Rhodothermus marinus: one gene and its partner. The protein of the gene in region 2 interacts with the protein of the main gene of each other region in a pairwise test. Links are inferred from orthologs where the notes say so. Each region holds a gene or a part of one and is shown on either strand. Other genes may lie near its edges.

Region 1 (5,151 bases), 3.1 Mb from region 2 along the record:
GCAGCACGCGGAGGTAAGCGGAACGGTCGCCATCGAACAGGTGCGTGATGAACAGCTCCCGGTTGCGCAGCCCCGTCTCGCCCAGCACTTCGCGCTCCAGCTCCGCCGTGGGCGGCGCCGGCATCTGCTCGGCCGGGGGTTGCTGGTAGAACTGCATCCAGCGAGGCAGGGCGGCGGCTTCGTTGGCGGATCGGGCCTCGCCTGCGCCGGCCTGCTGCAGCTGGAATCGGCGCCAGAGTGGCAGAGCTTCCGCTTCTTCTTCGGCGACAGGGGCGGTACCCGGAGCCGATGGCTCCTTGCCGGCAAGTAGCCGCTCAAGCGCCTCGGCCGTGAGCAAGGCGGTGCCTTCGGCCTGAAGGCGCTGCACCAGATCCGGTCGCTGTTTTTCCGTGAAGAAGGCGATCAGCAGCGAGGCAGGTAGCACGACGGGACGTTCCGGCAGCAGGGTCGCCAGTTCGTAGAGCGGGCGCAGCAGGCGCACCCACGCTTCGGCGTCGAAGTCGGCCGTCAGCTCGCGGTCGACGCGCACGAGCAGGCTCTCGAAGCGGTCGCGCTCCAGGCGGGTTACCTGCTTTTCCTCGACGTAGAGGGCGACGGCCTCCCGGAAGTAGGCATAAGGCTGAAACCAGTGCATGCGGCGCAGCGCTTCGGCGGCCGGGACCGAATCGGCCTCGTCAAAAATATGGGCCGTGAGCGTACGGATGGGCTGGATCAGATAGCCGGTCAGCGCCTGAAGGCTTTCGCCGAGCAATTCGGGCCAGACCGAAGCGGGGATGCGCACGTGTGAGCGAAGCCGGTTGCGAAGTTGCTGAAAGGCTTCCTGGACGTCCGGCGCCTCGGTTTCGAACCAGGTGTCGTCGAGCACCGGCAGCATGGTTTCGGCCCGGGCGATCGCCTGATGCTGGAGGTGGTGCACCAGTGCGTCGGGCAGGCCCAGCCGGCGAAGCTCCTGGATCGAATAGGCACGGGTGGGCGGCAATGTCGCCTGAAGCTGGCGGTACAGCAGCCGGACAAATTCGGTCATGGCGCTATGGGCCCGATTCGTGGACGGGTTCGCGCCTTATAAAGTCGCCTACAGACTGAGTTCCAGCGACAGGTCGAGTGCCTGTACGGAGTGGGTCAGGGCGCCGCAGGAGATGGCTTCGACGCCGGTGGCGGCGATCGCCTCGGCCGTTTCGAGCGTGATGTTACCGGAAGCCTCCGTGTGGAAGCGGCTGCCGATGCGCCGGACGGCCTCTCGGAGGGGCTCGACGTCGAGCGTGCCGTCGGGTAGGCGCCGGGCGAAGTTGTCCAGCAGGATCCAGTCGACGCCGCCCGTAGCGAGAATGGCATCGACGTCTTCCAGCGATTGCGCTTCGATCTCGATGGGAATGTCGAGCCGGTGCTGCTCCCGATAGCGTCGGGCGGCTTCGATGGCTTCGCGGATGCCGCCGGCCGCCACGATGTGGTTGTCTTTGATCAGGATCATGTCGTAGAGGCCCAGGCGGTGGTTGGTGCCGCCGCCCAGGCGCACGGCCCATTTGTCCAGCAGCCGGAGTCCCGGAGCGGTTTTGCGGGTATCGAGCACTTTGGTGCCGTAAGGCCGTACGCGTTCCACCAGGCGGCGGGTGGCCGTGGCGATGCCGCTCATGCGCTGCAGCAGATTCAGCGCCAGGCGCTCGGCCATGAGCAAGCTGTGGGCGCGGCCTTCCACCGTGCCGAAAATGGTACCGGCCGTCACGCGCGAGCCGTCGGCCTGGTGCCAGCGGACGTGCACGTCGGGATCGACGAGCTGAAAGACGCGCGTGGCCACCTGGAGTCCGGCCACGACGCCGTTTGCTTTCGCCAGAAAAAGCCCGCGGGCCTTGCGCTCGGGTGGCACGGTGGCCTCGGTGGTGACGTCGCCCGGACCGATGTCTTCGGCCAGCCACTGCCGGATCAGACGGTCCAGCGTGGCTTCGTCCACGTAGGGCGGCCAGGTGGTCGAGGTGGTCGGCTCGGCAGCCATAGGCTCAGCGCTGACCGTCGGGCGAAAGCGAGGGTTCCAGAGCTTTCTGCAGCACGTCCAGCAGCGCCTGCGGGGCCCGGACGGGACGGTTGCGGGCGCGATCGACAAAGCAGAGCGTCACGTGTCCGGTCGCCAGCAGCTCCTGCGTTTCGTGGCGGCGCACTTCGTAGTCGAGGTGCAGCCGGGCGCGGGGCAGCTCACGGATCATGGTGATCACGTCCAGCAGCTCGTCGTAGTAGGCCGGTCGGTGAAAGCGCAGGCTCAGGTCCACCACGGGCATGATGATGCCGGAGGCCTCGAGTTCGCGGTAGGGCAGACCCAGATCGCGCAGCGCTTCGGTGCGGGCCGCTTCCAGATAGTCCACGTAGTGGGCGTGGTAGACCATGCCCATCGGATCGCATTCCCGATAGCGCACCCGGTGCTGATAGACGTGTCGAATCATGAGGCTCCGGTTTCGGTCGAGGGCGTGGCTTCGGGCTCTTCGCGGTAGACGCCCATCCGGGCGAATTTTTCGATACGGGCGTCGATCAGCACGCGCGGCTCGAGGCCTTCCAGTTCCTGCAGCGCTCGGGCGATGGCGGCACCGACGGCCTGGAAGGTCGCTTCGGGATCGCGATGGGCCCCGCCGATGGGTTCGGGGATGATCTCGTCGATGACGCCCAGCTTGAGCAGGTCGGCCGCGGTGAGCTTCAGCGCACGGGCTGCCTCTTCTTTGTAATCCCAGGAACGCCAGAGGATCTGGGAGCAGCTTTCGGGGGCGATGACCGAGTACCAGGCGTTTTCCAGCATCAGGATGCGGTCGCCCACGCCGATGCCCAGCGCACCACCCGAGGCCCCTTCGCCGATCACCACCACCACGATGGGCACAGGCAGGCGCGCCATTTCGAACAAGTTGCGGGCAATCGCTTCGGCCTGTCCGTGTTCTTCGGCTTCGATGCCCGGATAGGCGCCCGGCGTGTCGAGCATCGTCACGACGGGCTTGCCGAACTTGGCCGCCAGCTTCATCAGCCGGAGCGCCTTGCGATAGCCTTCGGGGTTGGGCATCCCGAAGCGGCGGTATTTCCGGCTTTTCGTGTCGCGCCCTTTCTGATGGCCCACGAACAGCACGGTGCGGTCGCGGTAGCCGAAGCGGCTGCCCTGAAATGTGGCAAAGCCGCCCACGATGGCCGGATCGTCCCCGGCACAGCGGTCGCCGTGCAGCTCGACGAAGCCCTCCGAGAGCGCCCCGATGTAATCGAGCGTGTAGGGGCGGTCGGGATGGCGGGCGATCTGCACCCGTTGCCAGCGCGTCAGGTTGCGGTAGACCGACTCCCGCAGGGCCGCCACCCGGGCTTCAAGGGCCGATATTTCGGCAGAAAGGTCCACCTCGGGATTTTCGGCCATCAGGGCGCGCATCTCGTCGAGCTTCTCCTCAAGCTCGGCGATAGGCTTTTCAAAATCAAGCAGGTATTGCGAGGATTTTCGAGCCATAAGTCTGGTCAGGTTGTCTGCAGCAGCCGACGGAGGGCCTGCAGGAGCAGGCGCAGCTCCAGCCAGGCGGTTCGCTGTTGTATATAATAAGCATAAAGCTGGCGAATATCTTCCGGCGTGCGTGGCGGGGTGGGGCGGGCTTCGCTGACGGCAAACAGGCCGGGCCGGATGCCCCAGCTTTCGGGCAGCAGCGCGCATTCGTCCGGGTGGCAGCCGACGAGCGCGCGGCGCCCACGCAGCACATCGGGCAGGCCGTCGAGGCGCCGGACCAGTTGCCGCAGGCCGGGTCGGGCGCTCAGGCGGGCCATTCCCTTCAGCAACGGCCGCAGAGCCAGCCCCACCAGTGCCAGCCCGCACTCCAACGCGCGGCCCAGGGGGAGGCTCCGCAGCGTGGGCAGGGCGGCCTCGGCGTCGACGAGCGAGGGCGGCTCAAGCGTTTCGATGTGCGCTTTGCCGATCACATGGGGGCGGCCTTCGGGCAGGATCTTGAATTGCACGGGCAGGTCGCGCAGTTGCTGGATGAACTGCAGCACGGTGGTGTGCGACAGGCCCGCCGTGGCGAAGATCACGGCATCCACCTGGCGCAGTCGCACCAGGTCGCGCAGGTGGTGCAGCGCGCCCAGTCGTGGAGGTGTGTCCCGATCCGTACCGTCCGGCTCCGGCGATACATATCCGATGAGCTGAAAAGAAGGCCAGGGAGCGGCCTCAAGTAGCCGGTGCAGGCGTCGGGCTTCGTCGGCGGGGCCCACCAGCAGCGCCCGCTGCAGCCGGGCGGCATGGCGGCGACGCCATGCCAGTCGCCAGCCCATTAGCGCGGCCAGCGCGAACGGTGCGCTCAGCAGCACTACCATCCGGGAGAATGCGATGTCGGGCACCAGAAACGACAGCGTACCCATGAAGAGCAGGGCGATCAGCGTGCCGTAGAAGACCGGACGCAATTGCCATATGCGGCCGCGCCGGTAGCCACCCATCAGTGCAATGCCGGCCACCGTGCTCAGCGCATAGGCCGGCACCACGCTGAGCAGAAAGAGCGCGGCCAGAGGGCGTCCGGCCGCCAGCGAGCGCAGCCATCCGCCCAGCGTGACGATCAGGGCGGTCAGCAGGCCGTCGATCACCGGCGGAGCCAGCCGGCGCGCGCCCCGGTGCAGTGCCGAAAGCCCGGCCCGCAGGGCAATGCCGAGCCGCAGCAGAGCCAGAAAGGTCGGCGAGTACCGATCGCGGAAATGCTTTTCGACGAACCGCAGCATCGCTCCGTAGAACAGGCGCACGTAGCGCAGTTCGCCTTTTTTGGTGCTTTCGCCCTTGTAGTGGATGATCTGCGTGCGGGGCGTATAGACGATCTTCCAGCCGGCCTGCTGAATGCGGTAGCACCAGTCCAGGTCTTCACCATACATGAAAAAGTCTTCGTCGAGCAGGCCCGCGCCGCCGTCCGGTTGCAGCCCGTCGGGCAGCAGGTGCGCGGTGGGGCCGAGGCCTTCCCGGCAGAGGCGCTCGTAGGCCGTGCGAGAAAAGTAGAGGGCGGCGTGCCGGACGAACATGCAGGAGCCGCTGAGCGCGTCGACTTCGGTTTCGACCTCGGGCGACAGGTAGGTCAGGTTGTAGCGGCCAAAGCGGCGGCTGTGTGGAAACAGGCGGCTGAGCCCCACCATGCGGTAGAAGGCGACGGCCGGTGTAGGGAAGGCCCGGCGGCTTTC
Region 2 (4,819 bases):
CAGCTGGTAGGCCACTTCGTTGCGCTGGGCGCGGGCCTGCTCGACGCGGGCGCGCGTCTGGCCGAAGTTCAGGTTCAGCCGGAAGCCGAGCCCGGCCCGCAGGCTTTCGCCCAGGTAGGGATCGCTGATGTACGGATTGGGCTGGCGGTAGCGGCCGGCCGTGTAGGTCCAGCGGCCGGAGATGCCCAGGAACAGCTTCGGGTAGTAGTCCGAGCGGGCCACATCCACGAGGGCTTCGCGGGCGGCCAGTCCGGCCCGGGCCTGCTGGATCTCTGGGCGGTTGGCTTCGGCCAGTTCCAGGTAGGTTTCCAGTGGCTGGAGCGTGAACGAAAGGGGCGCCAGCGGCCCTTCGGCCGGGTCGATCACCACGCTATCGGGCAGCAGGAGCTGACGGGCCAGCGCCGAGCGGGCGATCCGGTGGCGCTCTTCGGCTTCGACGACACGCTGCAGGTACTCCTGCTCGGTGATGCGGAGCTGAAACAGGTCGGCGTCGTCCACCGTGGGGTCGCCTTCCTGCAGCAGACGGTTCACCTCTTCCTTGGCGCGGTCCAGGATTTCGCCGGTTTCGCGGGCCAGACGGAGCAGCGCTTCGGTGAGCTGAAGGCTGAAGTACAGCTCGCCGGTGCGGGCAGCCACTTCCAGCGCTTTCTGGCGCGTGCCGGCGGCCTCGACCTCGGTGCCGTAGCGGGCGGCCCGGATCTGGCCGCTGAGTTCGCCCCAGGTCCACAGCGGCTGGATGAGCTGGATTTCGAGCTGGTTGAACGGCCGCACGTTGCGCCAGTCGTTGCGCACCTCGGGATTCAGGTACAGGGCTTCGGTGGAAAAGGTGTTGTTTTCAGGGATCTTGAGGCCCGGCCCCACAGCGTGGGCGGTCTGGAGCTGAAACTGCGTCAGGAAGCGGCTGGCGCGGGCCTGATCGTAGCGGGCTTCGGCGAAATCCTGTCGGGCTTCGACGGCCTGCAGGTCGGGGCTGACTTCGAGCGCGCGTTGCAGCGTCTGAATCAGCGTCAGACGGAGCGTGTCGGCCGACTGCGCCCGGGCTTCGAGCAGTCCCGGGCCCAGGGTCAGCAACCACGCGCAGAGCAGCAAGGGACGCATACGGCAAACTCGGATTTTTTGCATTTTCGACTGGACAGAATCCATGCGGGCGGCTACCTTATTGCAAAAACTCTTCCCCGCACCCGCCTATGCTATCCGGACCACAGCCGCTGGGACAAATTTTAAAAGAAGTCATCGAACGATGGGGGCTGCGCGGGCGCATCGACGCCGTGCACATCATCGAAACCTGGGCGGCGCTGGCCGGCCCCCGGATCAATCGGGTGACGGATTCGGCCTGGGTGCGCGATCGCAAACTCTACGTGCGCCTGACCTCGGCGGCCTGGCGCCATACGCTGCACCTGCAGCGGGAGCAGTGGCGCGCCCGCCTGAACGAAGCGCTGGGCGCGCCGCTGATCGACGAAATCGTCTTCAAGTAACGGCTATGCTTCGTAGCGGCCGAAAGCCACGGCCGTGTTGTGCCCGCCGAAACCGAAGGCGTTGCTGATCGCCACACGTACGGGGCGCTGCTGCGGCGCGTTGAACGTGTAGTTCAGGTCGCATTCGGGATCGGGGTGCTCGAAGTTGATGGTGGGCGGTACGGTCTGGTGTACGATGGCCAGGATCGTGGCGATGGCCTCGACGGCGCCGGCCGCGCCCAGCAGGTGGCCCGTCATGCTCTTCGTTGAGGACACGTTCATCCGGTAGGCGTGCTCGCCGAAGACGCGCTTGATCGCCTTCGTTTCGGCCACGTCGCCCAGTGGGGTGGACGTGCCGTGCATATTGATGTAGTCAACGTCTTCGGGCCGGAGGTTCGCGTCGCGCAGCAGGGCCTGCATGGCCAGGACCGCCCCTTCGCCTTCGGGATCCGGGGCGGTGATGTGGTGGGCGTCGGCCGACATGCCGATGCCGAGCACCTCGGCGTAGATGCGGGCGCCGCGTCGGCGCGCGTGCTCCAGCTCTTCGAGCACCAGCGCCCCGGCGCCTTCGCCCATGACGAACCCGTCGCGGGTGGCGTCGAAGGGACGGCTGGCCCGGGCCGGGTCGTCGTTGCGGGTGGAGAGCGCCTTCATCGCGTTGAAGCCGCCCAGTGCCATTTCGGTGATGGGCGCCTCGCTGCCACCGCAGAGCACCACGTCGGCCATGCCCCGCTGAATGAGCAGAAAAGCGTCGCCGAGGTTGTGGTTGGCCGTGGCGCAGGCGGAGACGACGGCGTAGTTGGGGCCGCGGAAGCCGTAGCGGATGGCCAGGTGACCGGCCGAGATGTCGGGAATGAGCATCGGAATGAACAGCGGCGAGATGAAGCGCGCGCCCCGCTGCAGATACTGGGCGGTCTGCTCCTGAAACACCTGCATGCCGCCGATCCCGCTGCCGAAGACCACCCCGATCCGGTCTTTTTCCGAAGCGGCGAGCTTTTCGGGATCCAGTCCGGCATCCCGGAGCGCCTCGTCGGTGGCCACCAGCGCGTACTGGGCGAAGGGGTCCAGGCGCCGGGCCGTTTTGCGGTCCATGTAGTCCAGCGGATCGAACCCCTTCAGTTCGCAGGCGAAGTGCGTATCGAACGGGGTAGGATCGAAGCGGGTGATGGGGGCCGCCCCGCTTTTGCCCTGCAGCAGCGCTTCCCAGAAGTCCGGGACGTTCAGCCCGATGGGCGTCAGGGCGCCCATGCCCGTGACCACAACGCGTCGTCGCTGTGCCATGATCGTTTCCGGTTCGGACAGGTACAGAAAAGCCCGGCGCATCGCGCAATCGGGTGCCGCCGGGCTCGGAACAGAGGCTCGATCAGGCCTGGCCGATCTTTTCCTTCAGGTACTTGATCGCGTCGCCCACCGTCACAATCTTCTCCGCCTCTTCGTCGGGGATCGTGATGTCGAATTCTTTTTCAAATTCCATGATGAGTTCGACCGTGTCGAGCGAGTCGGCCCCGAGGTCGTTCGTGAAGGAAGCCTCCGGCGTGATGTCGGCCTCGTCGACGCCGAGCTTCTCCACGATGATGGCTTTCACCTTGGCTTCGATGTCGTTGGTGGCCATAGTGCTACGCCTCCTTGGTTGATCCGCGGTTTTGCTGTCGAGAGTGTGCGGGCCGAGGCCCGTAGCTCGTAAATCATCCCAAAATACAACACCACGGCTTGCGGGGCAACGTGGTGCTGCAGACGAAGCCCGCCAACGTGCAACCTTATCAAGGGGTTCCGTGGAATCGTTCTTCACATAAAGCGTTGAACCCTGTAAGCAAACGGGGCGTTAACGGCTCGCTTTAAAAAGAATTTGGCTGCAGCTAAACCTTTGAGGGAGCTTCGATGGCCTACCTGTTTACTTCCGAGTCGGTCTCCGAAGGGCATCCGGACAAGATCGCCGATCAGATCTCGGATGCCATTCTGGACGCGATGCTGGCGCAGGACCCGCACAGCCGCGTGGCCGTGGAGACGCTGGTGACCACCGGACTGGTGGTGCTTTCCGGGGAAGTCTACACGCGCGCGCACGTCGACGTGCAGCAGATCGCCCGGGACGTCATCCGCGAAATCGGCTACACGGATCCGCGGCTTCGCTTCGATGCCGACAGCTGCGGCGTGCTCTCCAGCATCCACGAGCAGAGCCCGGACATCCGTCAGGGTGTCGATGGGGCGCCCACCGGCGAGCAGGGCGCGGGCGATCAGGGCATGATGTTCGGTTACGCCTGCCGCGAGACGCCCGAGCTGATGCCGTTGCCGATCATGCTGGCGCATCGGCTCGTGCGTGAGCTGGCCCGCATCCGCAAGGAAGAGCCACACCTGATGCCGTATCTGCGCCCGGATGCTAAAAGCCAGGTGACGGTCGAGTACGAGGACGACCGACGCACACCCCGGCGCATCCACACGGTGGTCGTCTCGACCCAGCACGCCGAAGACGTCACGCAGGAGCGCATTCGCGAAGACATCCGGGAGATTCTGCTGCCGCGCGTGCTCCCGCCCGAGCTGGTGGACGACCGGCTTATCCTGCATGTGAACCCGACCGGCCGCTTCGTCATCGGTGGGCCGCACGGCGACACGGGGCTGACCGGCCGCAAGATCATCGTGGACACCTACGGCGGCAAAGGGGCGCATGGCGGTGGGGCCTTCAGCGGCAAGGACCCGTCCAAGGTGGACCGCTCGGGTGCCTACGCCGCCCGCTACGTGGCCAAAAACATCGTGGGCGCCGGACTCGCCGACGAGGTGGAGGTGCAGATTGCCTATGCGATCGGTCTGGCCGAGCCGGTCTCGATCGACGTGAACACGTTCGGCACGGGCGTCGTGCCCGATGCAGTGCTGGTGGAGGCCGTGCGCGAGGTCTTCGATCTGCGGCCGGCCGCGATCATCCGGGATCTGGATCTGCTCAAGCCGCGCTATCGGGCCACGGCCGCCTACGGCCACTTCGGACGTCCGGAGTTTCCGTGGGAGGCGCTCGACCGCGTCGAAGAACTCAAGCAGGCCGTTTCACGCTATGCCTGACAAAGCCGGCACAGGCTTTTCGAGGGGCCGCTGCGAGGCGGCCCTTTTTTTGTTACCTTTTGCCTGAACCGAAGTGCACGGGCTTTTCGATGAACGGCCGGTTCCGGGCGATTGTACTGATCGCGTTGCTGGTGGAGGCGGGCGTCTCCGGATTGCAGGCGCAACCCCGGCGCGAGGTGTTGCAGGCTCCGGCCACGAAGGCGACTCCCGAAGGACGCATCGATCCGACTACGGGACGCTGGCAGGCGCGCTACCGCGTGCGCACCCCGGTGGCCTGGCAGGGAAGCGCAGATGCCACCGCCCGCGCCTATCTCCGCATG

Evidence for each region. The genes of interacting proteins can lie anywhere in the genome.
Region 1: the proteins of GYH26_RS14425 (region 2) and GYH26_RS01065 interact in binary tests that used the Escherichia coli proteins (3 or more experiments, as listed by UniProt). The link is inferred for Rhodothermus marinus from one-to-one orthologs.

What each region holds. Positions count from the first base shown.
Region 1 is NZ_AP019797.1:217,642-222,792, forward strand. Bases 711-3,706 are described here. They hold GYH26_RS01065 (acyl-CoA thioesterase), read right to left. Parts: upstream 2,430-3,706; coding sequence 1,992-2,429; downstream 711-1,991. Other genes in these bases: GYH26_RS01055 (hypothetical protein), read right to left, coding at 711-1,024; nadC (carboxylating nicotinate-nucleotide diphosphorylase), read right to left, coding at 1,073-1,987; GYH26_RS01070 (acetyl-CoA carboxylase carboxyltransferase subunit alpha), read right to left, coding at 2,426-3,457; GYH26_RS01075 (glycosyltransferase), read right to left, coding at 3,466-3,706. In the rest of the region: more of GYH26_RS01055, read right to left, coding at 1-710; more of GYH26_RS01075, read right to left, coding at 3,707-5,151.
Region 2 is NZ_AP019797.1:3,292,592-3,297,410, reverse strand. What follows is about bases 1,443-4,106. They hold GYH26_RS14425 (acyl carrier protein), read right to left. Parts: upstream 3,067-4,106; coding sequence 2,818-3,066; downstream 1,443-2,817. Other genes in these bases: metK (methionine adenosyltransferase), read left to right, coding at 3,333-4,106; fabF (beta-ketoacyl-ACP synthase II), read right to left, coding at 1,479-2,777; GYH26_RS14435 (DUF721 domain-containing protein), read left to right, coding at 1,443-1,475. Outside these bases: GYH26_RS14440 (TolC family protein), read right to left, coding at 1-1,098; more of GYH26_RS14435, read left to right, coding at 1,188-1,442; more of metK, read left to right, coding at 4,107-4,499; GYH26_RS14415 (T9SS type A sorting domain-containing protein), read left to right, coding at 4,589-4,819. UniProt on the Escherichia coli protein: Carrier of the growing fatty acid chain in fatty acid biosynthesis.